DNA from 3 places in the Streptomyces sp. NPDC088785 genome. Region 1 is predicted to be linked to each of the others. Evidence: riboswitches for the same ligand, from Rfam matches in the RefSeq annotation. Region 1 holds a riboswitch; each other region holds the start of a gene.
What was found. A riboswitch is a leader RNA that binds a small molecule or an ion and turns the genes downstream of it on or off. The one in region 1 is predicted to bind thiamine pyrophosphate.

Region 1 (7,381 bases):
GGCGCCGAGCACCCCGGCCGAGACGGCCGAGCCGAGCGCTTCGACGTCCACCTCGGCGGCGGCCCCGGCCCCCGCCAACTCGGCCTCCCCGGCCGGTGACTCGAACCTGGCGGAGACCGGAGCCAGCTCCAACACCGGTCTGTTCGCGGGCATCGCGGCGGCGCTGGTCGTCGCGGGCGGCGGCGTGGTGTTCGCGCTGCGCAAGCGCGGCGCCAAGGCCTGATCCACACGCGCGGCCGTACGCGGCGCCGGCGGAGCGGTATCGCCGGTGCCGGGTGCGGCCGCATCTGTGTGGAGCGGCCCCTCCGGGCGACGGGACGGTCAGCCGGTCAGCCGGTCAGCGCGACGATCTCCTCCGCGGCGAAGGCGACGCCCACCTCGTGACCCACGTCGGGAGCCTCCCGCAGCGCGCACGCCGCTTCGAGCCGGGGCGCGTCCGCGGGCTGGAGGTGCAGCGCGACATGGGTGCCCCGGAAGGTGCGGGCGGCGACGGTGCACGTCACCTGCGCCTCGTCGGCGGGCACCAGGCGCACCCCGGCCGGCCGGACGAGGAGGTGCCCCGCCCCCTGCGCCGTGCCGGCGGGCACCGGCAGCTTGCCCCACGGCGTGTCGGCGACCTCCCCGGAGACGCTCGCCGCGACGACGTTGTCGAAGCCGAGGAACCGCGCCACGAACTCGTCGGCGGGCCGCTGCCACACGTCGAGGGGCGTCCCGGACTGGGCGATCCGCCCGTCCCGCATCACCACGACCCGGTCGGCCAGCGCGAACGCCTCCCCCTGGTCGTGGGTGACGGCGAGCACGGTGGTCCCCAGCTCGCCGAACAGCTCACGGAGTTCGACCACCAGCCGCTCCCGCAGCGACCGGTCGAGCTGCCCGAGCGGCTCGTCCAGCATGAGCAGCCGGGGCCGCGGCGCGAGCGCCCGGGCCAGGGCGACGCGCTGCTGCTCGCCGCCGGAGAGCGCGGCGACGGCCCGCCGTTCGGCGCCGGGCAGCCCGACGAGGGCGAGCAGTTCCCGTACCCGGTCGGCCTGTTCGGACCTCGGGGCGCCGTGCATGCGCAGCCCGAAGGCGACGTTGCCGCCGACATCGCGCTGCGGGAACAGCTGGTGGTCCTGGAACATCAGGCCCACGCCCCGCTTGTGCGCGGGCACCCCGCGCTGGTCCCGCCCGCCGAGCAGCACCCGCCCCGCGTCGAGGTCCTGGAGGCCCGCGACGGCCCGCAGCAGCGTCGACTTCCCGCTGCCGCTCGGCCCGAGGACACAGACGATCTCGTGCTCGGCGACCTCCAGGCCGACGGTATCGAGCACGGCGCGCCCGCCGAACCGCACGGTGGCGTCGCCCAGTTCCAGCAGTGGCGGCAGTGGCGGCAGTGGCGGCATCAGAACTCCCCGGTCGTGGCCCGCGCGGGCCGGATGCGTTCGAGCAGCAGCAGGCAGACGGCGCAGACGAGCATCAGGATCGTCGAGAGGGCCATCGCCTGCCCGTAGTTGAGGTCGCCGGCCCGCCCGAGGAGGCGGGCCACGGCGACGGGCAGGGTCGGGTTGTCGGGCCGCGCGATGAACACGGTCGCCCCGAACTCGCCCAGCGACACGGCGAAGGCGAAGCCCGCGGCGACCAGCAGCGCCCGCCGCACCATCGGCAGGTCGACCTCGCGCCAGGCCCGCAGCGGCGAGGCGCCCAGGACGGCGGCGGCCTCGCGCAGCCGCCCGTCGACGGCGCGCAGCACCGGCAGCATGGTCCGGACGACGAAGGGCACGCCGACGAGCGCCTGCGCGAGCGGCACCAGGATCCAGGAGGCCCGCAGATCGAGCGGCGGCCTGTCGAGGGTGATGAGGAACCCGAATCCGACGGTCACCGCGGACACGCCCAGCGGGAGCATCAGCAGGGCGTCGAACCCGCGCACGAGCCGCCCGGCCCTGCGGGTGAGCGCCGCCGCGGCGAGGCCGCCGATCAGCAGCGCGATGGCGGTGGCGGCGAGCGCGTACTCCAGGGAGTTGCCGATGGCGTCGATGGGCGGGACGAGGAAGGTGCCGCCGTCGGACGACAGCAGCGCCCGGTAGTAGCCGAGGCCGAACCCGTCCGCCGTGTCGAACGACCGCGCCACCAGCACGCCCAGCGGCAGCAGGACCAGCACGACGACACATCCCAGCACCCCGCCCAGCAGGGCCCACTGCCCGGCGCCGCGCGGCCTGCGGGCCGTCTGCGCGGCGTCGACGAGCCGCAGGGCGCTCTCCCGGCGGCGCACGGTCCAGGCGTGCACGGCGAGGATCAGCCCGACGGCGGCGAACTGCACGAGGGTGAGCACGGCGGCGGTCGGCAGGTCGAAGATCTGCGCGGTCTGCCGGTAGATCTCGACCTCCAGCGTCGAGAACCCGGGCCCGCCGAGGATCTGCACGACGCCGAACGAGGTGAAGGTGAACAGGAACACCATCAGCGCGGCGGCGGCCACGGCGGGCCCGAGCGCGGGCAGGGTGACCCGGCGCCAGGCGGCGAGCCGCGAGGCGCCGAGCATCCGCGCGGCCTCCTCCTGGCGGGGGTCGAGCTGCGCCCACAGACCGCCCACGGTCCGCACGACGACCGCGTAGTTGAAGAAGACGTGGGCGAGCAGGATCGCCCACACCGTGGTGTCGAGCCGCACGCCCCACAGCTCGTCGAGCAGCCCGCCGCGCCCGAGGAGGGCGAGGAAGGCGGTGCCGACGACGACGGTCGGCAGCACGAAGGGCACGGTGACGACGGCCCGCAGCACCTGCTTGCCGGGGAAGTCGAGGCGGGCGAAGACGTAGGCGCCGGGCAGCGCGAGCAGCAGGGTCAGCGCGGTGGACGCGAGCGCCTGCCACACGGTGAACCACAGCACGTGCCGGATGTCGGACTGTCCGAGCACCTCGGTGATCCGCCCGAGCTGCCAGCCGCCGTCCACGTGCAGCCCGCGCCCGACGATCGCGACGACGGGGTAGGCGAAGAAGACCCCGAAGAACACGACGGGCAGGACCATCAGGCCGAGCCGCGCCGCGTTCCGCGAGGGCGCCTTCGCGGCTACTTCAGTACGAGCGAGGTCCACGACTTGACCCAGTCGTCGCGGTGGTCCGCGATGGCGCGCGGTGCCAGCGTCTCGGGGTCGTCGACCGGGACCGCGTACTTGGTGTACGCGGCGGGCGCGGTGGCGTTCTTCGTCACCGGGTCGACGAACATGTTGAGCGGCATGTCCTCCTGGAACTTCTTCGAGATCAGGAAGTCGACGAGCGCCTGCCCGCCCTTCGCGTTCTTCGCGCCGTCGAGCAGCCCGGCGAACTCGATCTGCCGGAAGCAGGTCCCCTTCGCCACGCCGACCGGCGAGGTCTTCGGCTGCGGGTCGGCGTAGATGGCCTCGACCGGCGGCGAGGACGCGTAGCTCACGACGAGCGGCCGGTCGCCGCCGGCCTTCTTCCCGCCGGCGCTCCCGCTGAACTCCTCGTTGTAGGCCTGCTCCCAGCCGTCGACGACCTTCACGCCGTTGGCCTTGAGCTTCTTCCAGTACGCCTGCCAGCCGTCGTCGCCGTACCGCGCGGCCGTACCGAGCAGGAAGCCGAGGCCGGGCGAGGAGGTGGACGCGTTCTCGGTGACGAGGAGGTTCTTGTACGCGGGCTCGGCCAGGTCGGCGAAGGAGGCCGGCGGGGTCAGCCGGTGGTCGGCGAAGTACTTCTTGTCGTAGTTGACGCAGATGTCGCCGGTGTCGATCGGCGTGACCCGGTTCCTGCCCGCGTCGAGCTGGTAGCGGCGCTCGACCTGGTCCAGGCCCTTGGCCTTGTACGGGGCGAAGACGCCGTTGTCGAGGGCGCGGGAGAGCAGGGTGTTGTCGACGCCGAAGAAGACGTCGCCCTGCGGGTTGCCCTTGGACAGGATGGCCTTGTTGACGGCCTGCCCGGCGTCGCCGTCCTTGAGGACCCTGACCCGGTAGCCGGACGACTTCTCGAAGTCGGCGAGCACGTCCTTGGAGACGGCCCACGAGTCGTGGCTGACGAGCGTGACGGTCTTGGAGCCGCCGCCCCCGCCCGCGGTGTCCGAGGACGACCCGCACGCGGACAGCGAGACCAGGCCGAGGCCGACCGCCACGGCCACGTATGTCTTCTTGCTCACTTGGTTTTCCTCCTGGGGGTGTCCAGGAAGAGACGCGGCCCTGCCCGGGGACCTCGACGGTCCCGGGGCAGGGCGCAACAGCTTGAGTGGTGACCGAACTTCCTACCCAGAATGACCTGGGCAAGGTTCAGAGGGTCTGCGGCCCGCCATGTGTCTGGCTACCGCACTCTCAGCGCTGTGGCGCTCCCCTGTCGGAATATGAAGATGTGTGTACGGGTCCCAGGCTACCGCTCGGTCGCGGCGAGCTGGCCACACGCCCCGTCGATCTCCTGACCGCGGGTGTCGCGGACGGTCACGGGCACCCCGTGCGCGGCGATGGCCTCGACGAACGCCTTCTCGTCCTCGGGCCGCGACGCCGTCCACTTCGACCCGGGCGTCGGGTTCAGCGGGATGAGGTTGACGTGCACCGGCTTGCCGCGCAGCAGCCGGCCGAGCCGGTCACCGCGCCACGCCTGGTCGTTGATGTCCCGGATGAGCGCGTATTCGATGGAGAGCCGGCGCCCGGACTTGGCCGCGTACTCCCATCCGGCGTCGAGGACCTCGCGCACCTTCCACCGGGTGTTGACCGGTACGAGGGTGTCGCGCAGCTCGTCGTCGGGCGCGTGCAGCGAGATGGCGAGCCGGCACTTGAAGCCCTCGTCGGAGAACCGGTGGATCGCGGGCACGAGCCCCACGGTCGACACGGTGATCCCGCGCTGGCTCAGCCCGAGGCCGTCCGGCTCGGGGTCGGTGAGCGCGCGAATGGACTGCACGACCCGCTTGTAGTTGGCGAGCGGCTCGCCCATCCCCATGAACACGATGTTGGACAGCCGCGCGGGACCGCCCGGGATCTCCCCGTCGCGCAGGGCGCGCATCCCGTCGACGATCTGGTGCACGATCTCGCCGGTCGACAGGTTCCGGTCGAGGCCGGCCTGCCCGGTGGCGCAGAACGGGCAGTTCATCCCGCACCCGGCCTGCGACGAGATGCACATCGTCACCCGGTCCGGGTACCGCATGAGGACCGACTCGACGAGCGTGCCGTCGAACAGGCGCCACAGCGTCTTGCGCGTGGTGTCCTGGTCGGTCGACAGGTGCCGCACGACGGTCATCAGCTCGGGCAGCAGCGCCTCCCGCAGCTTCTCGCGCGACGCGGCGGGGATGTCGGTCCACTGCTCGGGGTCGTGCGCGTACCGCGCGAAGTAGTGCGTCGACAGCTGCTTGGCACGGAACGGCTTCTCGCCGACAGCGGCGACAGCCTCCTTCCGCTCCGCAGGAGTCATATCGGCAAGGTGCCGCGGCGGCTTCTTGGCTCCGCGGGGGGCGACAAAGGTGAGTTCTCCGGGCTTAGGCATGGCTGTACCAGTGTCGCAGATGGATGGGGGTGACCTGGGGCCGTCGCGCTGGGGGCCGGTCACTGTCGGTCGCCGGTGGTCGCGGACGCACGACTTCGGAGTCCCGACCCGCTCGGCTCATCCATGCTCGGACCAGCCGGCATCGCGGTCGACGGCACGACGTACCGCTAACGCCTGCGCGGCCGGCCGACGACGTACAGCCGGGGCCTTCGGGGGTCGCGCGGCCCCCGAAGACGGCAGGGCCCGGACCACGCGTCGTGGTCCGGGCCCTGCCCCGTGCGCTGCCGTCCCGCGGCGGGGGCGCGTCAGCTCTGTGCGGTGTCGTCGTCCGCCGGTGCGGCACCCTCGGCCGCGCCCGCCTTCTCGCGCATCTTGCGCACCAGCTCCGCCTTCTGGTCGGCCGCGCGCTGGCGGTCGAGGTTGCGGTGCGGGCCGTTGTTCTGGCGTTCGGCGCGCGACTGCTTCTTGCGCTGGCCGCCGCCCTGGCCCACGGGGTTGTTGATGTTCTTGCTGTCGGTCACGGGGTCTCCCGGCGGTGAGGTGAGGTGGTCTACGGATTCAGCTGTGGAGGACGGTCGCCGACGCCGGGGCATCGAGACGGCGCAGGACGTCGGCGGCGGGTGCGGTGAGGGGCGGGCACCCGACCGGGTGCCCGCCCCTCAAAGTCCGCTCAGGCCGATCCGACGAACAGGACGAGCAGCAGCCACACCACCGGCGCGGTGGGCAGCAGGGAGTCCAGGCGGTCCATGATGCCGCCGTGGCCCGGGAGCAGGGTTCCCATGTCCTTGATGCCCAGGTCACGCTTGATCATGGACTCGCCGAGGTCGCCCAGGGTGGCGCTGGCCGCGACGCAGGCGCCGATCACCAGGCCCTGCCACCAGGTCCCGTCGTCGATCAGGAACTGCATGCACAGCACGCCCGCCACCATCGCGAACAGCACGGCGCCGAAGAGCCCCTCGCGGGTCTTGCCGGGGCTGATGCGCGGCGCCAGCTTGTGCTTGCCGAAGCGCCAGCCGATCGCGTACGCGCCGGTGTCGCTGACCACGGTCAGGATCAGGAAGGTCAGGACCCGCCAGGCCCCGTCGTCGGCGGTGAGCATCATCGCGACGAACGTCGCGAGGAACGGGACGTAGAACGCCGCGAAGACCCCGGCCGTCACGTCCTTCAGATAGCCGTCGGGCGGCTCGGTCATCCGCCACACCAGGACCGCGAGCGCGGTCAGCGCCATCGCCACCCACGCGCCCTCGGGCCCGCGGACGTAACCGGCGACGACCATCGCCGCGCCACCGACGGCCAGCGGCACGAGCGGCGCCCTGATGCCCTTGCGCTCGTCGAGCCGCGAGGTGAGCTCCCACAGCCCCACCACGACGGCGACCGCTATCACCCCGACGAACACCGCCTTGACGATGAACAGCGACGCGATGATCACGGCGCCGAGCCCGACGCCGACCCCTATGGCCGCACCGAGGTCCCGGCCCGCACTCTTCTTCTGCTGAGGCTGAGGCTGAGGCTGGAGGTGCGGCTGGGGCTGGGGCTCGGGCTCGGGCTCGGACGGGGACGCTGCGCCGGTCATGGGCTCCTGTGGGCCGGTCCGCGGCTCGGGCGACGCCTGCGGAGCGGCCGCCTCGTCGCGGAACAGGGGACCGCTCAGCCGAGCAGCCCCCCGGTCGTCCTGGTTGTCACCGCCACCGGCGGGCACGTCGGGCATATCGGGCACGATGGGCATGGGCCGAGTCTCCTCAACCGCGTGCCGTTCGTACGCGGGACCCGCCGGAGCGCGTCCCTGGTCGTACGAGGGGCCCTGACCGTATGCGGGACCTGCCGGGGCGCGATCCTGATCAGCGGGCCCCCAGTACCCGGGCCCGGTCTGCGGCGCCCCCCAGGAAGAGTCGTTCACGGATTCCTCGAACCTCGATGTTCCGTGCTCGCTCAGACTT
Region 2 (7,381 bases), on a different contig from region 1:
CCGTGGTCGCTGCGGTCGTGGTCGTGGTCGTGGTCGTGGCCGTGGTGCGTGTGCGTCTCGTGCCGCATGAGTCCCCCAGGGGTCCGAGCGTGGTTCCTGTCACCGACCGGAACCGCATACCCCCCAGGGGTATTCCCGGTCAGGGGGTGGGAGGCACGGACCAGGAGGGCGGGCGCAGTTCCTTGAGGCGGGCCACGTCCGCCGCGTGCCCCTCCTTGCCGCCCGGCGTCTCGATGACCAGGGGGACGTTCGCGGTCGCCGGGTGGGCCATCAGCTCGCGGAACGGTTCGGCGCCGATGTGGCCCGAGCCGATGTTCTCGTGCCGGTCCTTGCGGGCGCCCGCGACGTCCTTGGAGTCGTTGGCGTGGATCAGCTTGAGGCGGCCCTCGCCGACCGTCTCCACCAGCAGGTCGAGGGTCTGCTTCATCCCGGCGGGCCCGGTCAGGTCGTGGCCCGCCGCGAAGATGTGGCAGGTGTCGAGGCAGACGCCCAGCCGGGGATGGCGGTCGAGCGCGTCGAAGTACGGCCCGAAGTCCCAGGTCCGCGAGCACAGCGACGCCCCCTGCCCGGCGGTCGACTCCAGCAGCAGGAACGGATCGTCGTCGTGCGTCAGCTCGTCGAGCAGCGGCAGCATGTGCTCCCGCACCTGCGCCAGCGCGACCTCGCGGGGCCGGCCGCCGGTCGCCGAACCGGTGTGCACGACCACGCCCAGGGCGCCGATCGCGCGGGCGCGCCGCAGCGAATGGCGCAGCGACACCACGGACTTCTCGACGGTGGCCTCGGTGTGCGACCCGAAGTTGATCAGATACGGCGCGTGCACGTACGCGGGAATGTTCCCGGCGGCGCACGCGGCGCGGAACTCCTCGTCCTGCCGGGGGTTGCCCACGGGGGTGGCCCAGCCGCGCGGATTGGCGACGAAGACCTGGACGGTTTCGGCCTGGAGGTCACGCGCGTAGGACAGCCCTACGGAGGCGAGGCCGCCGGCCACGGGGACGTGGCCGCCGATCGGGTTGCGGATGCTGCTGTTCACCCGGCCCAGGGTGTCATGGCGCGCGCGGGCGTCCCGGAGCCGGGCCGCGCGGACCACCCGGCGGACTACCTGATCGTGATCTTGATGGTCGAGCCCTTGGGTGCCTCGTCGCCGCCGTCCACGGACTGCTTGTCCACGTGGTCGCCGAAGAGGCCGAGCAGTCCCCGGTCCTCGTCGACCTGGAACCCGGCGGCCTCCAGCGCCGACGTCGCCTCGTCGACCTTCATGCCCGTGACGTCCGGCACCTCGACCATGACCGGGCCCTTGGAGATCGTCAGGGTCACCGTGTCGCCCTCGGCGAGCTGCTTGCCCTCGCCGGGCGACTGCTTGGCGACGTCGCCCTTGTCCTCGTCGGACGTGACCCGCGCCGGGGCGGTCCTCGCCTTCAGGCCCGCGTCCGCCAGGTCGGCGACCGCGTCCTCCTGGGACTCCCCGGTGACGTCCGGCACGTCGACCGGCGCCCCCTTGGAGACGACGAGGGCGACCGCCGAGCCGGACCGCCGGGTCGTGCCCGCCTTCGGGTCCGAACTGATCACCGCCCCCTTGGCGATGTCCTCGCTGAACGCCCTGGTGACCATGCCCGGTTCGAGGCCCGCGTCCTTGAGCCCGCTCCTGGCCCTGGCCAGCGTGGTGCCCTTGAGGCCGGGGACCTTCACGGTCTCGGGGCCCTTGGACACCGTCAGGTCCACCGTGCCGTTGTCCCGGATGCGGCTGCCGGGCGCCGGGTCGCTGCCCATGACCGTGTCCCGGTCGAACGCGTCGCTGTACTTCTCGGTGACCTTGCCGACGCTCAGGCCCGCCCCCTCCACGCGGCGCTCGGCCTCGGCCCGGCTCTGGCTCAGGATCGTGGGGACCTTGGTGAACTGGCCCGAGTTGATGTACCAGACGCCCGTGCCGACCCCCAGGGCCAGCAGCACCGCCGCGACGACCGCGACCAGCCCGCGGCGCGGGCCGCGGCCCGGACCGCGCGGCGGGGCCGGCGGCATGGGCGGCGGCGGGGACTCCAGCCGGCTCGTGTGCTGGTAGTGCGGCTCGTCCCGCACCGGCAGCGGCAGCTGCACCGGGCCGGAGCCCGCCGCGCGCGGGATCACGCTGGTCCGGTCGTCGGCCCCCGCGTGCTCCGCCGCGTGGGCTTGCGGCGGTACCGCGTCCAGCTGGACGTCGGACAGCGTGGCCCGCGCCGCGAGGACCTGCGCGAGGAACGCCACCGCGTCGTAGGGGCGGACTCCGGGGGTGCGGGCCGTCGCCGAGGCGACCAGCTCGTCCAGCTCGTAGGGCAGGCCCGGGACGGCGGCCGACGGCGGCGGCACGTCCTCGTTGAGGTGCTTGTACAGGATCTGCGCGGGGGAGTCCCCCAGGTGCGGCTTGCCGCCGGTGAGCATCTCGTACAGGACGACCCCGCACGCGTAGACGTCCACCGAGGGCGTCGCCGTGCCGTGCTCGATCTGCTCGGGCGCCAGATAGGACACCGTGCCGAGGACCGAACCCGTGGTGTTGGTGACCGTGTCCACCGCGCGGACCAGGCCGAAGTCGGCGACCTTCACCCGGCCGTCGTCCCCTATCAGCACGTTCTCCGGCTTCATGTCGCGGTGCACGAACCCCGCCCGGTGCGCCGCGCCCAGCGCGGCGAGCACCGGCTCCAGGATGTCGAGGGCCGCCCGGGGCCGCAGCGCCCCGCGGTCGCGCAGGACGTCGCGCAGCGTGCAGCCCGCGATGTACTCCATCGCCAGGAAGACGTACGGGCCGTCGGTGCCCTGGTCGAAGACGCCCACCACATTGGGGTGCGAGAGACGGGCGACCGACTTGGCCTCGCGGATGAACCGGTCGACGAAGGAGGCGTCGGCCGCCAGCGACGGATGCATCACCTTGAGCGCGAGCACGCGGTCGAGGCGGGTGTCCACGGCCCGGTAGACCGTGGCCATCCCGCCGACCGCGATGCGTGCGTCGATGCGGTACCGGGCGTCGAGCACATGCCCGAGCAACGGGTCCTGAAGGGTCGTGTCCACGCAGGGAGTCTACGAGGAGCCACCGACAGGGCGGTCCGGTGCGGCAGGACCGGATCCGTACTGCAGCACAGCTGTGACCGGCGCGGGCGTCAGAAGGCGGGGCGCTCGGGATCGAGGTCCGCACGCCCTTCCCGGGGCGAGGACGCCTCGGCGAAATGGCGCCGGGGGATGCGCCCCGCGCGGTACGCGAGCCGTCCCGCCTCCACCGCGTGCCGCATGCCGGCGGCCATCAGGACCGGCTCCTGGGCCCGGGTCACCGCCGAGGCGAGCATCACACCCGCACAGCCCAGCTCCATGGCGAACGCCACATCGGAGGCCGTGCCCGCGCCCGCGTCCAGGATCACCGGCACGCGAGCGTGCTCGACGATCAGCTGGAAGTTGTGCGGGTTGCGGATGCCGAGCCCGGAGCCGATGGGGGAGCCGAGCGGCATGACCGCCGCACAGCCCACGTCCTCCAGCCTGCGCGCCAGGACCGGGTCGTCGTTGGTGTACGGCAGCACCGTGAACCCGTCGTCGACCAGCGTCTCGGCGGCGTCGAGCAGCTCGATCGGGTCGGGCAGCAGGGTGCGCTCGTCCGCGATGACCTCCAGCTTGACCAGGTCCGTGCCCAGCGCCTCGCGCGCGAGGCGGGCCGTGAGCACCGCCTCCCCGGCGGTGAAGCAGCCCGCCGTGTTCGGCAGCACCCGGATGCCGAGCCGCTCCAGGACCGACAGGACCGAGCCGTGCGCGTCGGCGCTGACCCGCCGCATCGCCACCGTGGTCAGCTCGGTGCCGGAGGCCACCAGGGAGCGTTCGAGGACGTCCAGGCTCGGCGCCCCGCCCGTGCCCATGATCAGGCGCGAGGAGTACAGGGCGCCGCCCAGGAGGAAAGCGTCGTCAGCCATGGTCGGGTCAGCCTCCTTGGACGGCGGTGAGGACTTCGACGCGGTCTCCCTCGGAGAGCGCGGTGCGCGGCCAGCTGGTGCGCGGCACGACCGTGTCGTTGAGCGCGGCGGCGACGCCGGAGTGCGCGGTGGTCAGCGTGGCGACCAGGGCGCCGAGCGTGACCCCGGCGGCCACGGCGCGCGGCTCGCCGTTGACGGTGACGTTCATGCGGGCTGCTCCAGGGTGACGGCGTCGAACCGCCTCGGGGTGAACGGGCGCGCCTCTTCGGGCAGTTCACCGGTGACCAGGACGTGCGCCAGGGCGTCGCCGGTGACCGGCGTGAGCAGCACTCCGTTGCGGTGGTGACCGGTGGCGAGATGCAGGCCCGGCAGCGCGGTCGGACCCAGCAGCGGGGCGTTGTCGGGGGAGCCGGGGCGCAGGCCCGCACGCGTCTCCGTCAGCGGCAGCTCGGTGATGCCGGGCACCAGCTCGTGGGCGTCGCGCAGCAGCTCGTACACCCCGCCCGCCGTGACCGTGGTGTCCCAGCCCAGCTCCTCGGTGGTCGCGCCGACCACCAGTTCGCCGTCGACCCGCGGCACCAGATAGACGTGGCTGCCGCGGACCACGGCGCGCACGGTGCGGCTCAGGAACGGCGCGTACCGCCGCGGCACGGTCAGCCGCAGCACCTGCCCCTTGACCGGGCGCACCGGCGGCAGCACCTCGTCGGGGACGCCCGCGAGCTGCCCGCTGCGGCTGCCGGCCGCCAGCACCACCTGGGCGGCGTCGAGCTCCGTGCCGTCGGCGAGGGTGACCCCGCGGGCCCGGTCCCGGGCGACCCGCAGCCGCTCGGCCCACGTCCGGTGCAGGACCACACCGGCCCGCCCGCAGGCCGTCAGCAGGGCGCTCGCGAGCCTCCTCGGGTCGATCTGGTGGTCACCGTCGACCCGCAGGCCCCCGCGCACGCCCGGCGCGAGCATCGGCTCCAGGCGGCGGCACTCACGGCCCGACAGCCACGCGGACTCCAGCCCCGACTTCGTCTGGAGCGCGTGCAGTTCGCGCAGGTGCGCCCGGTCGTCGGCGTCGAGCGCGACGGCGAGCGTGCCGCACGCGCGGTAGCCGAGGTCCTGGCCGCTCGCCTCGGACAGCTCGGCGACGAACCGCGGATAGCGGCGCGCCGAGGCGACGTTCAGGCCCAGCAACGTCTGCTCGCCGTAGTGCAGTTCCGTGACGGCGGCCAGCATCCCGGCCGCCACCTGGGCGGCCCCGCCGCCCGGCTCGGGGTCGACGACCGCGACGGACAGCCCGCGCTGGGCGGCCCGCCACGCGGTGACCAGACCGATGATGCCGCCCCCGACGACGAGGACGTCGGTGGCGGGAGGCTTCTTCGAAACCCCCGATGAGGTACGCGACATGGGCGTCCAGCCCCTCCCTTCGCCGGCATGACCCGGATCAGGTTCGTACGGTCGGAGGCCGTCCCAGCCTCCCTCTCAGCCCGCTGCGTACGGGCTCCCGCGAGTGCTCTACGGTGGCCACCCTAGCCCTTCGGTCCCCGCGCAAGTAAAGGGAGCCCTCGCCCGTGGCCCGCTCGCTCGACGGTCTCGTCCTCGCCCCGGTCGCCGACCAGGCGCCGGGCCAGGTGGGGACCGGCACCCGCTTCGCCTACCACGAGGACGACGGCCGGATCTGGGCCGACTACCGGGGCGGCGACATCGTCCGCGGGCACCTCGTGGGCACCCGCTCCGGCGACCGCCTGGACTTCCGCTACGTCCAGCTGAGGACCGACGGGACCACGTCCTCGGGCCACTGCCGCTCCGTCGTGTCCGACCTGCCCGACGGGCGGGTACGGCTCGACGAGACCTGGCGGTGGGAGTCCCAGGAGGGCCGCGGGACCAGCGTCGTCGAGGAGATCGCACCGGTCGCCGGTTTCAAACCCGGTGACACGTGTGCAGGACGTCACGGCGCCCGTGTGGCCCGCTCCGCTGACTGACGCAAGATCAGGTGCCTAAGGTGATCCCGTGAGCGAGCAGCAGAGCGGGACCACGGCTTCGGCGCGACGGCGCGTCGTCATCGTCGGCGCGGGCATGGCCGGAGTGCAGACGGCGGTGGCCCTGCGCGAACAGGGCTTCCCCGGCACGGTCACGCTGATCGGCGCCGAGCCCCACCAGCCCTACGACCGGCCGCCGCTGTCCAAGGCGGTGCTGCTCGGCAAGGCCGAGGGCTCCGCCTTCGACGTCGACTTCGAGGCGCTCGGCGTCGGCCTGGAGCTGGGCCGCGAGGTCACCGGCCTGCGCCCCGGCGACCACGCGCTGGACACCGACCGGGGCCCCGTCCCGTACGACGTCCTGGTCGTCGCCACCGGCGCCGAACCGGTCCGCCTGCCGCACACCGAGGGCGTGCCCGGCGTGCACCTGCTGCGCACCCTCGACGACGCCGCGCGGCTGCGGCCCGTCCTCGCCGAGCAGCACGACGTGGTCGTCGTCGGAGCGGGCTGGATCGGCGCCGAGTTCGCCACCGCCGCGCGCGAGGCCGGCTGCCGGGTCACCGTCGTCGAGGCGGCCGAGCGCCCGCTGGCCGGCGCGCTGCCCGCCGAGATGGCCGCCCCCATGGCGGCCTGGTACGCGGACTCGGGCGCGGAACTGCGCACCCACGCGCGCGTGGAGCGCATCGAACCCGGCACCGTCGTCCTGGACGACGGCACGCGGCTGCCCGCGGGCGCGGTCGTCATCGGCATCGGCGCCCGCCCCGCCACCCGCTGGCTGGCCGGCTCCGGCATCGCCCTGGGCGCCCACCGCGAGGTCCTGGCCGACGACGGACTGCGCACCTCCGTGCCGGACGTGTACGCGGTCGGGGACTGCTCGTCGTTCCCCTCGGCGCGCTACGGACAGCGGCTGCTGGTCCACCACTGGGACAACGCCCTCCAGGGCCCGCGCACCGTGGCGGCCAACATCATCGGGGAGACGCCCGCCGTCTACGACCCGGTGCCCTACTTCTGGTCCGAGCAGTTCGGCCGCTTCGTGCAGTACGCCGGCCACCACGAGAGCGCCGACACGGCCGTGTGGCGCGGCGACCCGGCGGGCGCCGCCTGGTCCGTGTGCTGGCTGCGGGCCGGCGCCCTCGTCGCCGTCCTCGCGGTCGGCAAGCCCCGCGACCTGGCCCAGGGCCGCAAGCTCATCGAGGCCGGCACCGTCCTCGACCCCGCCCGGCTGGCCGATCCCGCCCGCCCGCTGAAGGCCGCCGCGGCCTGATCCCGGCGCCCGCGACGGCCCGGGAACACCTGGTCAGACGGTCCCGGCTTCCGACTGTCGGTGCGGGATGGCAGGCTTGTCCCGTGACCGAGATTGACGCAAAGATCGATGCTCTCGTCCCCGAGTGGCTGACCCTCCCCGACATCGCCGAGCAGTTGGACATCGAGGTGACGCGGGTGCGCCAGCTGGTGAAGGAAGGCCAGCTGATCGCCGTCCGCCGCGGGGAGAACCGCGCG
Region 3 (7,381 bases), on a different contig from region 1:
CTACACGCCGACGGAGCGCGATCTGCCGGTCATCAGCCGCACCGATCCGGTCCCCGGCGACCTCCCGCAGCCCGCTCCCGCGACGGGCGAGGGGCCCGGCCCGCTGTTCGTCGTCGGCGATGTGCACGGCTACCTCGACGAGCTGATCGCCGCCCTCCAGGAGAAGGGCCTGATCGACGCCGAGGGCAACTGGGCGGCGGGCACCGCGCGCCTGTGGTTCCTCGGCGACTTCACCGACCGCGGGCCCGACGGCATCGGCGTCATCGACCTGGTCATGCGGCTCTCCGCCGAGGCCGCGGCCGCGGGCGGCTACTGCAAGGCGCTCATGGGCAACCACGAGCTGCTGCTGCTCGGCGCCAAGCGGTTCGGCGACACCCCCGTGCACTCCGGGGCGGGCACGGCCACCTTCCAGGCCGCCTGGCTCCTCAACGGCGGACAGAAGTACGACATGGACCGTCTTCAGGACGTCCACCTGCAATGGATGTCCCGGCTCGACGCCATCGAGATCGAGGACGACCACCTGCTGATGCACTCCGACACCCTGTCGTACCTGGACTACGGCGACTCCATCGAGGCCGTCAACGACACCATCCGCGAGACCCTCACGCGCAACGACGCGGACGAGTGCTGGGACCTGTTCCGCAAGTTCACCAAGCGGTTCGCGTTCCGGGACGAGGAGTCCGGCCCCGGCGCCGTCCGCGACCTGCTCGGCGCCTTCGGCGGCAGCCGCGTGGTGCACGGCCACAGCCCGATCCCGTACCTCCTGGGCCAGGTCGGCGGCGAGTCCGGCGGCGACGACGCCGAGGAGGGCCCCGGCCGGCCGGCCGTCGAGGGACCGCACGTGTACGCGGGCGGGCTCGCCATCGCGATGGACGGTGGTGTGACCATGGCCGGAAAACTCCTGGTCCAGCAACTGCCGATGGATATCTGACAGTTGATCGAAAGTCCGCGGTAACCGGAGGATTCCTCTGGCCACCGGGCCAATTTCCGGAAACCCCCTGTCACCGCCGGCCGTGGCAGCTCTACCATCGGCTTATCCGTAGCAGGCTCCCCTCCGTTTCTGCCCGACGGCCCGCACCCATGCGGGCCACCAAGCCCTACGGAGCATCGGGGGATGCACATGAACAGCGCTCCGCATTTGCTGAACGAGGACCGCCCCGAGTTCGAGCGGATCCTCGATGAGGCGCTGCGTACCGCACCGAACCGGCCTGAACTCGCCGCAGTGGGCCAGCGGCTCAACCCCGAACAACTGCGCACCATGGCACTCAACGCGGCGGCGTTGATCACTTCCGCGGCCGCCGGCGAGTACCAGCACTACCTGTCGGTCCGCGAGGATCTGCGTACCTCCCCGCGGCCGCGACCGCTCGACGAAGGAGGCACCTCCGGCACGATCCCGGACGACAGAGGCGGCACCCCCCTGGGTTTCGCCGCCACCGTGAGTGAGGTCGCGGAGACGACCGGACCCGGCATCGCCGCGGTCGCCGTCGTCCTCTTCCCGGTGCTCGCGGGGACGGCCGCCGCGATCTTCCTGCTGGTCGGCTACATCCTGAAAATGCTCAACCCGCCACCCGACTTCGCCGGCACGCTGCTCACGGCCGGCTGGATCTTCGGGGCGCTCGCCGCGGCGGGCATCCTCGTCGCCGCGGTGTGCCTGCTGCTGGCCGCCCTGCGCAACGGAGCGACCTCGCTCCAGGCCGGCAGCCACGGCGTGGCGAACGAGCGGGTGGAGCGCGCCAGGGAGGCCTGGGCCACGGCGCTCCTGGAGCGCGGCATCCTGCCGTTCCTGCGGGAGGCTCTCGCCGACCCGTCCGCGGGCGGCGGCACACGCGGCGCGGGCCGGACCGGCGCCACCGGCCGGATGCCCCAGCTCGGCTACAACCGGCCGGGATTCAGCAGCCCGGACGGCGGCGGCACCGCCACCGGACAGCGCGCGGGGTACTCGAGCCCGGACTTCTCCAGCCCGGACTTCGGCGGCCCCGAGCACCGGCCCGACTGACCGTCCGGCGGGCGCGGGGCCGCGACCCCGGCCCGGGGCGAGGTGCACGGGCCCCGGGCCGCGGTCGCGCGCGTCCGTACGGGTCAGTCGGCGATCGGCAGATACACGCGGTTGCCCGCCTGCGCGAACTCCTTCGACTTCTGCTCCATGCCCGCCTCGATCTCGGACCGGTCCGCCAGGGCCGTGCCGTGCTCGCGCCGGATGTCCTGGGAGATCTTCATCGAGCAGAACTTCGGACCGCACATCGAGCAGAAGTGCGCGGTCTTCGCGGGCTCGGCCGGCAGCGTCTCGTCGTGGAACTCGCGCGCCGTGTCCGGGTCGAGGGCCAGGTTGAACTGGTCCTCCCACCGGAACTCGAAGCGGGCGTCGGACAGCGCGTCGTCCCACTCCTGCGCGCCGGGGTGCCCCTTGGCGAGGTCGGCCGCGTGCGCGGCGATCTTGTAGGTGATGACGCCGGTCTTCACGTCGTCCCGGTTCGGCAGGCCCAGGTGCTCCTTGGGCGTGACGTAGCAGAGCATCGCCGTGCCCCACCAGGCGATCATCGCGGCGCCGATCCCGGACGTGATGTGGTCGTAGGCCGGGGCGACATCGGTGGTCAGCGGGCCGAGCGTGTAGAACGGCGCCTCCTCGCAGATCTCCTGCTGGAGGTCGATGTTCTCCTTGATCTTGTGCATCGGGACGTGGCCCGGACCCTCGATCATCGTCTGCACGTGGTGCCGCTTGGCGATCGTGTTCAGTTCACCGAGGGTGCGCAGCTCGGCGAACTGCGCCTCGTCGTTGGCGTCCGCGATGGAGCCGGGGCGCAGGCCGTCGCCGAGCGAGTACGTGACGTCGTAGGCGGCGAGGATCTCGCACAGCTCCTCGAAGTGCTCGTAGAGGAAGCTCTCCCTGTGGTGCGCGAGGCACCAGGCGGCCATGATCGAGCCGCCGCGCGAGACGATCCCGGTCTTGCGGTTGGCCGTCAGCGGGACGTACGGCAGGCGGACCCCGGCGTGCACGGTCATGTAGTCGACGCCCTGCTCGGCCTGTTCGACGACCGTGTCCTTGTAGATCTCCCAGGTCAGCTCCTCGGCCCGGCCGTCGACCTTTTCGAGGGCCTGGTAGAGCGGCACGGTGCCGATCGGGACGGGGGAGTTGCGCAGCACCCACTCGCGCGTGGTGTGGATGTTGCGGCCGGTGGAGAGGTCCATGACGGTGTCGGCGCCCCAGCGGGTCGCCCAGGTCATCTTCTCCACCTCCTCCTCGATGGACGAGGTGACGGCGGAGTTGCCGATGTTGGCGTTGACCTTCACCAGGAACCGCTTGCCGATGATCATCGGCTCGATCTCCGGGTGGTTCACGTTCGCGGGCAGCACGGCGCGGCCCGCGGCGATCTCCTCGCGGACGATCTCGGGCGCGACGTTCTCCCGGAGGGCCACGAACTCCATCTCCGGGGTGATCTCGCCCCGGCGTGCGTACGCGAGTTGGGTCACCGCCTGCCCGGCGCGGCCGCGGCGCGGCTGGCGCGGGCGGCCGGGGAAGACCGCGTCCAGGTTGCGCAGTCCGCCGCGCGGCGAGGTGTGCTTGATGCCGTCGTCCTCGGGGCGGACGGGGCGTCCCGCGTACTCCTCGGTGTCGCCGCGGGCAATGATCCAGTTCTCCCGCAGGGGGGCCAGCCCCCGGCGGACATCGGTGTCGACGGTCGGATCGGTGTACGGGCCCGAGGTGTCGTACAGCGTGACCGACTGCCCGTTGGTGAGATGCACCTGACGGACCGGCACCTTGAGGTCGGGGCGCGAGCCCGCGGGGCCCGTCACGTATCCCTTGTGCCAGCCGATGGACTTCCCGGCCTCCCCGGGGTTCTCACCCTGGTCGAAGGCAGGCGTGCGTGCGTCCGTTGTGGTCATGAGACCTACTCCCTACGCCGGCATTACCCGGTAACAGGTTCGGCGGTCGACGCAGCCGTCCTCATCCGCGTGTTTCACGTGAAACACGCCGTGTGATGAAGGTCAGCGCCCTCTCAGCCCGGTGCTCCGAGCTCCCGCGTGTGCAAAGGTGCCTCCACGCTAGCGCCCCTTCGGACGCGTTGAACAGAGGGCCCCCGTCGTTCTTGCGATGATCGGTCGGTGACCAGCACCCAGCAGCCGCCTCCGCCGCCCTCGCCGCCCCATGGACACGGCCCGTCCGAGGGAGGGCACGGCCACTCCCACAGTCACGGGCCGGCGGCCCCGGTCTCCCGGCACCTGCGGAAGGTCATCGCGGCGGTCCTGATCCCGTTCTCCGTGGCGGTGGTGGTGGGCCTCGCGGTGCTGTGGCCCGGCGGCGCGCCGTCCCACCAGCGCACGGGGGTCGGCTTCGACCGGCAGACGCAGCAGGCCACGGTGGCCGCCGTCGAGAAGGTCTCCTGTGCGTCCGTGAACGCCTCGGGGAACGCCCCGGCCGGTGACGCCTCCACGGCCGAGGGGTCCGCCGCGCGGCAACAGGCCCGCGGCACCTGCGAGAACGCGACGATCCGGATCAACACCGGCAAGGACAGGGGCCGTACGTTCACGGAGGTCGTCCAGCCGGACTCGCCACGGCAGTTGCGCGGGGGCCAGAAGGTGATCGTGGCCTACGCGCCGGACGCCCCGGAGAATTTGCAGTACTCGGTCACCGATGTGAATCGCAAGATCCCGATGGTGCTGCTGGCCGGGATCTTCGCCCTGGCCGTGGTGCTGGTCGGGCGGCTGCGGGGCGTCATGGCGCTGGTCGCGCTCGCGGTCAGCTTCCTGGTGCTGACGCTCTTCATCCTGCCCGCGATCCTCCAGGGCTCGAATCCCCTGGTGGTGGCGGTCGTCGGGGCCAGCGCCATCATGCTGATCGCCCTCTACATGTGCCACGGCCTGTCGGCGCGGACCTCCGTCGCCGTCCTGGGCACCCTGGTCTCCCTGGTGCTGATCGGGCTGCTGGGCTCGCTGTTCATCGGCTGGGCCGCTCTGACCGGCAACACGGACGACAACACCGGCCTGATCCACGGGCTGTATCCGGACATCGACATGAGCGGGCTGCTGCTGGCCGGCGTCATCATCGGCTCGCTCGGCGTGCTCGACGACGTGACCGTCACCCAGACGTCGGCGGTCTGGGAGCTGCACGAGGCCAACCCGTCGATGGGCTGGCGCGGCCTGTACCGCGCGGGCATCCGGATCGGCCGCGACCACATCGCGTCGGTCGTCAACACCCTGGTCCTGGCGTACGCGGGCGCTGCGCTGCCGCTGCTGCTGCTGTTCTCGATCGCGCAGAGCAGCGTGTCGGACGTGGCCAACAGCGAGCTGGTGGCCGAGGAGATCGTCCGCACGCTGGTCGGCTCGATCGGTCTGGTCGCCTCCGTGCCGGTGACGACGGCGCTGGCCGCACTGGTGGTCTCCGCCGACCGGCCGGGCCCGCAGGGCCCCGCCAGGACCGCTCCCGCACGCGGTGGCAGGGGCCGACGGCGCAAGGGGTGAGCGCGGAACCGCTCGGGTGCACCGCGCCGCTGAAGCGTGACGTCGACGGTGCGCCGGGCCGGGGGAGTCAGCCGGCGCTCTGTTCCTCGGCCAGGATCCGGTCCAGCGCCTCGTCGAGGTCCGCCTCGAAGTCGGCGAGGGCCTGTTCATGACCGAGCGGCACCAGCTTGTCGGTGCGGTCGAGGAAGGCGATGATCGGCGCGACCCCGGCCCGGAACAGCGCCTGATCGGTGCCCACCTGGAGCCGGATGTGGACCTCGCCCGGCAGCTCGGTGGTGGAACCGCTCCCCGACAGCTCGACGGGGGAGACCCGCACATCGCCGTCGCCCGTCGCGCCGTTGACCCCGTCGACGAGGAGCTCCCGGCCGAACGCCCAGGTCACGGGCGCGTCTCCGGGGAGATGGAAGGTCAGCCGCACGGCGTACGGATCGGTGGACTCGTACCGGAGCTCCACCGGGATACGGAAAGCGAGTTCCTCGGAGACGAGGAAGCTCATCATGACCTCTGCCTGAACTGCTTGGACCGACTCGCGCATCGCCTACCCCGTCAACTTGCCGTCGATTGGCCAGGAATACCCTTCCTGACACTGCTGGCATCTTGCTCAACGTACACGGGAGATCACAAGGAGTGAGTTTTCAGATGCTGATAGAGAAGGCGAGTGTCTCCACGAGCCGGCCGATCTCGCCCTGCAATCGGCGCGTGACGGGAAGCAGCTTCTCGACCTGGTGGGAGGGGAGGGAAACGGCCACGGTCGCGGCGGTGGAACCGACGGTGATCGGGAACGCCGCGCAGGCCGAGCCGAGCGCGTACTCCTGCCGTTCCACGACGGGTTCCATGCGCTCCAGCGCACCGAGTTTCCGCAGCAGGGCCCAGTGGTCACGCGGTGAGTACGGGGTGAGGGACGAGACGGGGTAGCGCTCCAGATGGTCCCTGCGGGCGTCGTCGTCGAGCTGCGAGAGCAGGCACTGGCCGACGGCGTGGGCGTGGCCGGTCTCCCGGAAGTCGGCCCACTCCTCGACGGCCGGATTGGCCGGGGTGTCGGCGACCGCGACGACCTCGATCTCGCCGTCGCGGTAGACCGCGAAATAGACCGGCACCCCGAGCGTGTCGCGCCACTGCTCCATCGCCTCGATGATCATGCTGCGACGTTTCTGCTGCGCTCCGCTGCTGCTCAGTCGCTCGGCCGCGTCGCCGAAGACGAAGACGCCCTTCTCCTTGCGGAGATATCCCTCATGGGTGAGCGTGCGCAGCAGGTGATAGGCCGTGGGCAGCGCGACACCCGCCTCCCTCGCGAGCTGCTTGGCGGGCGCCCCCTCGGCGTGCGAGGCGACCGCTTCCAGCAGGCGCATCGCCCGGCGGACCGAGCCGATGAGCGTCGTCTGCGAGGTGGCGGGTGCGGGATCAGCCGTGGCCAAGGTGTACTCCCGGTGCGCATGGGTCCCCCCGCGTACCCGGGGCTCACGGGGGCAAAGCAGTCGGATTCTGGACTTTAGCCCTTGGCCACCGCCTGATCGGGCCCGGATCCGAAACTTCCCCCGGTCGTGCGACCCGGCTCACCGGGCGGGGACGCGCCCCGGGATCACCAGTCGCTGCCCCGCGAGGACGACGAGCCCGTCAGGAACCGCCGTACGAGATAGATCAGGCCACCGACGAGCGCCGCGAACACCAGCACCTTGAAGAGCAGCCAGACCACGAAGCCGACGACGCTGGCGATCAGCCCGCCGAACACGACCAGCGCGATGACCGGCACCGCGACCCACTTCACCCACCACGGCATCCCCGCGAATATCTCTCGCATCGCCCTTGCTCCTTCTCCGTGTCCCGCTCCGGGACCCCTCCGCCGCCCCGTGCCGGGACTCTGCTGTCTTCCTGTCCTGAATGCTGGCACGCCGTGCAGGTCGGCGGGGGGCCGCGAGCCCTTGTC

Region 2: it holds a riboswitch for thiamine pyrophosphate, as region 1 does, so the genes downstream of both, thiO (glycine oxidase ThiO) here and ACIP5K_RS28585 (thiamine ABC transporter substrate binding subunit) in region 1, are expected to answer to the same signal.
Region 3: it holds a riboswitch for thiamine pyrophosphate, as region 1 does, so the genes downstream of both, thiC (phosphomethylpyrimidine synthase ThiC) here and ACIP5K_RS28585 (thiamine ABC transporter substrate binding subunit) in region 1, are expected to answer to the same signal.

Annotation. Positions count from the first base shown of each region.
Region 1 covers NZ_JBIVKH010000013.1:129,093-136,473, forward strand. Annotated here, with positions in the region: gene ACIP5K_RS28570 (LAETG motif-containing sortase-dependent surface protein) at 1-223, shown strand, start outside; gene ACIP5K_RS28575 (ABC transporter ATP-binding protein) at 330-1,379, opposite strand; gene ACIP5K_RS28580 (ABC transporter permease) at 1,379-3,058, opposite strand; gene ACIP5K_RS28585 (thiamine ABC transporter substrate binding subunit) at 3,034-4,113, opposite strand; TPP riboswitch at 4,195-4,313, opposite strand; gene rlmN (23S rRNA (adenine(2503)-C(2))-methyltransferase RlmN) at 4,338-5,444, opposite strand; gene ACIP5K_RS28595 (DUF6243 family protein) at 5,750-5,965, opposite strand; gene ACIP5K_RS28600 (phosphatidate cytidylyltransferase) at 6,115-7,341, opposite strand; gene frr (ribosome recycling factor) at 7,374-7,381, opposite strand, start outside.
Region 2 covers NZ_JBIVKH010000002.1:633,009-640,389, forward strand. Annotated here, with positions in the region: gene ACIP5K_RS08505 (DUF4396 domain-containing protein) at 1-68, opposite strand, end outside; gene ACIP5K_RS08510 (deoxyribonuclease IV) at 140-1,030, opposite strand; gene pknB (Stk1 family PASTA domain-containing Ser/Thr kinase) at 1,096-3,036, opposite strand; gene ACIP5K_RS08520 (thiazole synthase) at 3,126-3,920, opposite strand; gene thiS (sulfur carrier protein ThiS) at 3,928-4,128, opposite strand; gene thiO (glycine oxidase ThiO) at 4,125-5,312, opposite strand; TPP riboswitch at 5,310-5,423, opposite strand; partial or broken gene ACIP5K_RS08535 (hypothetical protein) at 5,477-5,812, shown strand; gene ACIP5K_RS08540 (NAD(P)/FAD-dependent oxidoreductase) at 5,916-7,145, shown strand; gene ACIP5K_RS08545 (Rv2175c family DNA-binding protein) at 7,229-7,381, shown strand, end outside.
Region 3 covers NZ_JBIVKH010000003.1:250,063-257,443, forward strand. Annotated here, with positions in the region: gene ACIP5K_RS11735 (metallophosphoesterase family protein) at 1-931, shown strand, start outside; gene ACIP5K_RS11740 (hypothetical protein) at 1,115-1,996, shown strand; gene thiC (phosphomethylpyrimidine synthase ThiC) at 2,080-3,882, opposite strand; TPP riboswitch at 3,875-4,030, opposite strand; gene ACIP5K_RS11750 (YibE/F family protein) at 4,102-5,457, shown strand; gene ACIP5K_RS11755 (SsgA family sporulation/cell division regulator) at 5,525-5,992, opposite strand; gene ACIP5K_RS11760 (IclR family transcriptional regulator) at 6,093-6,872, opposite strand; gene ACIP5K_RS11765 (DUF5326 family protein) at 7,037-7,255, opposite strand.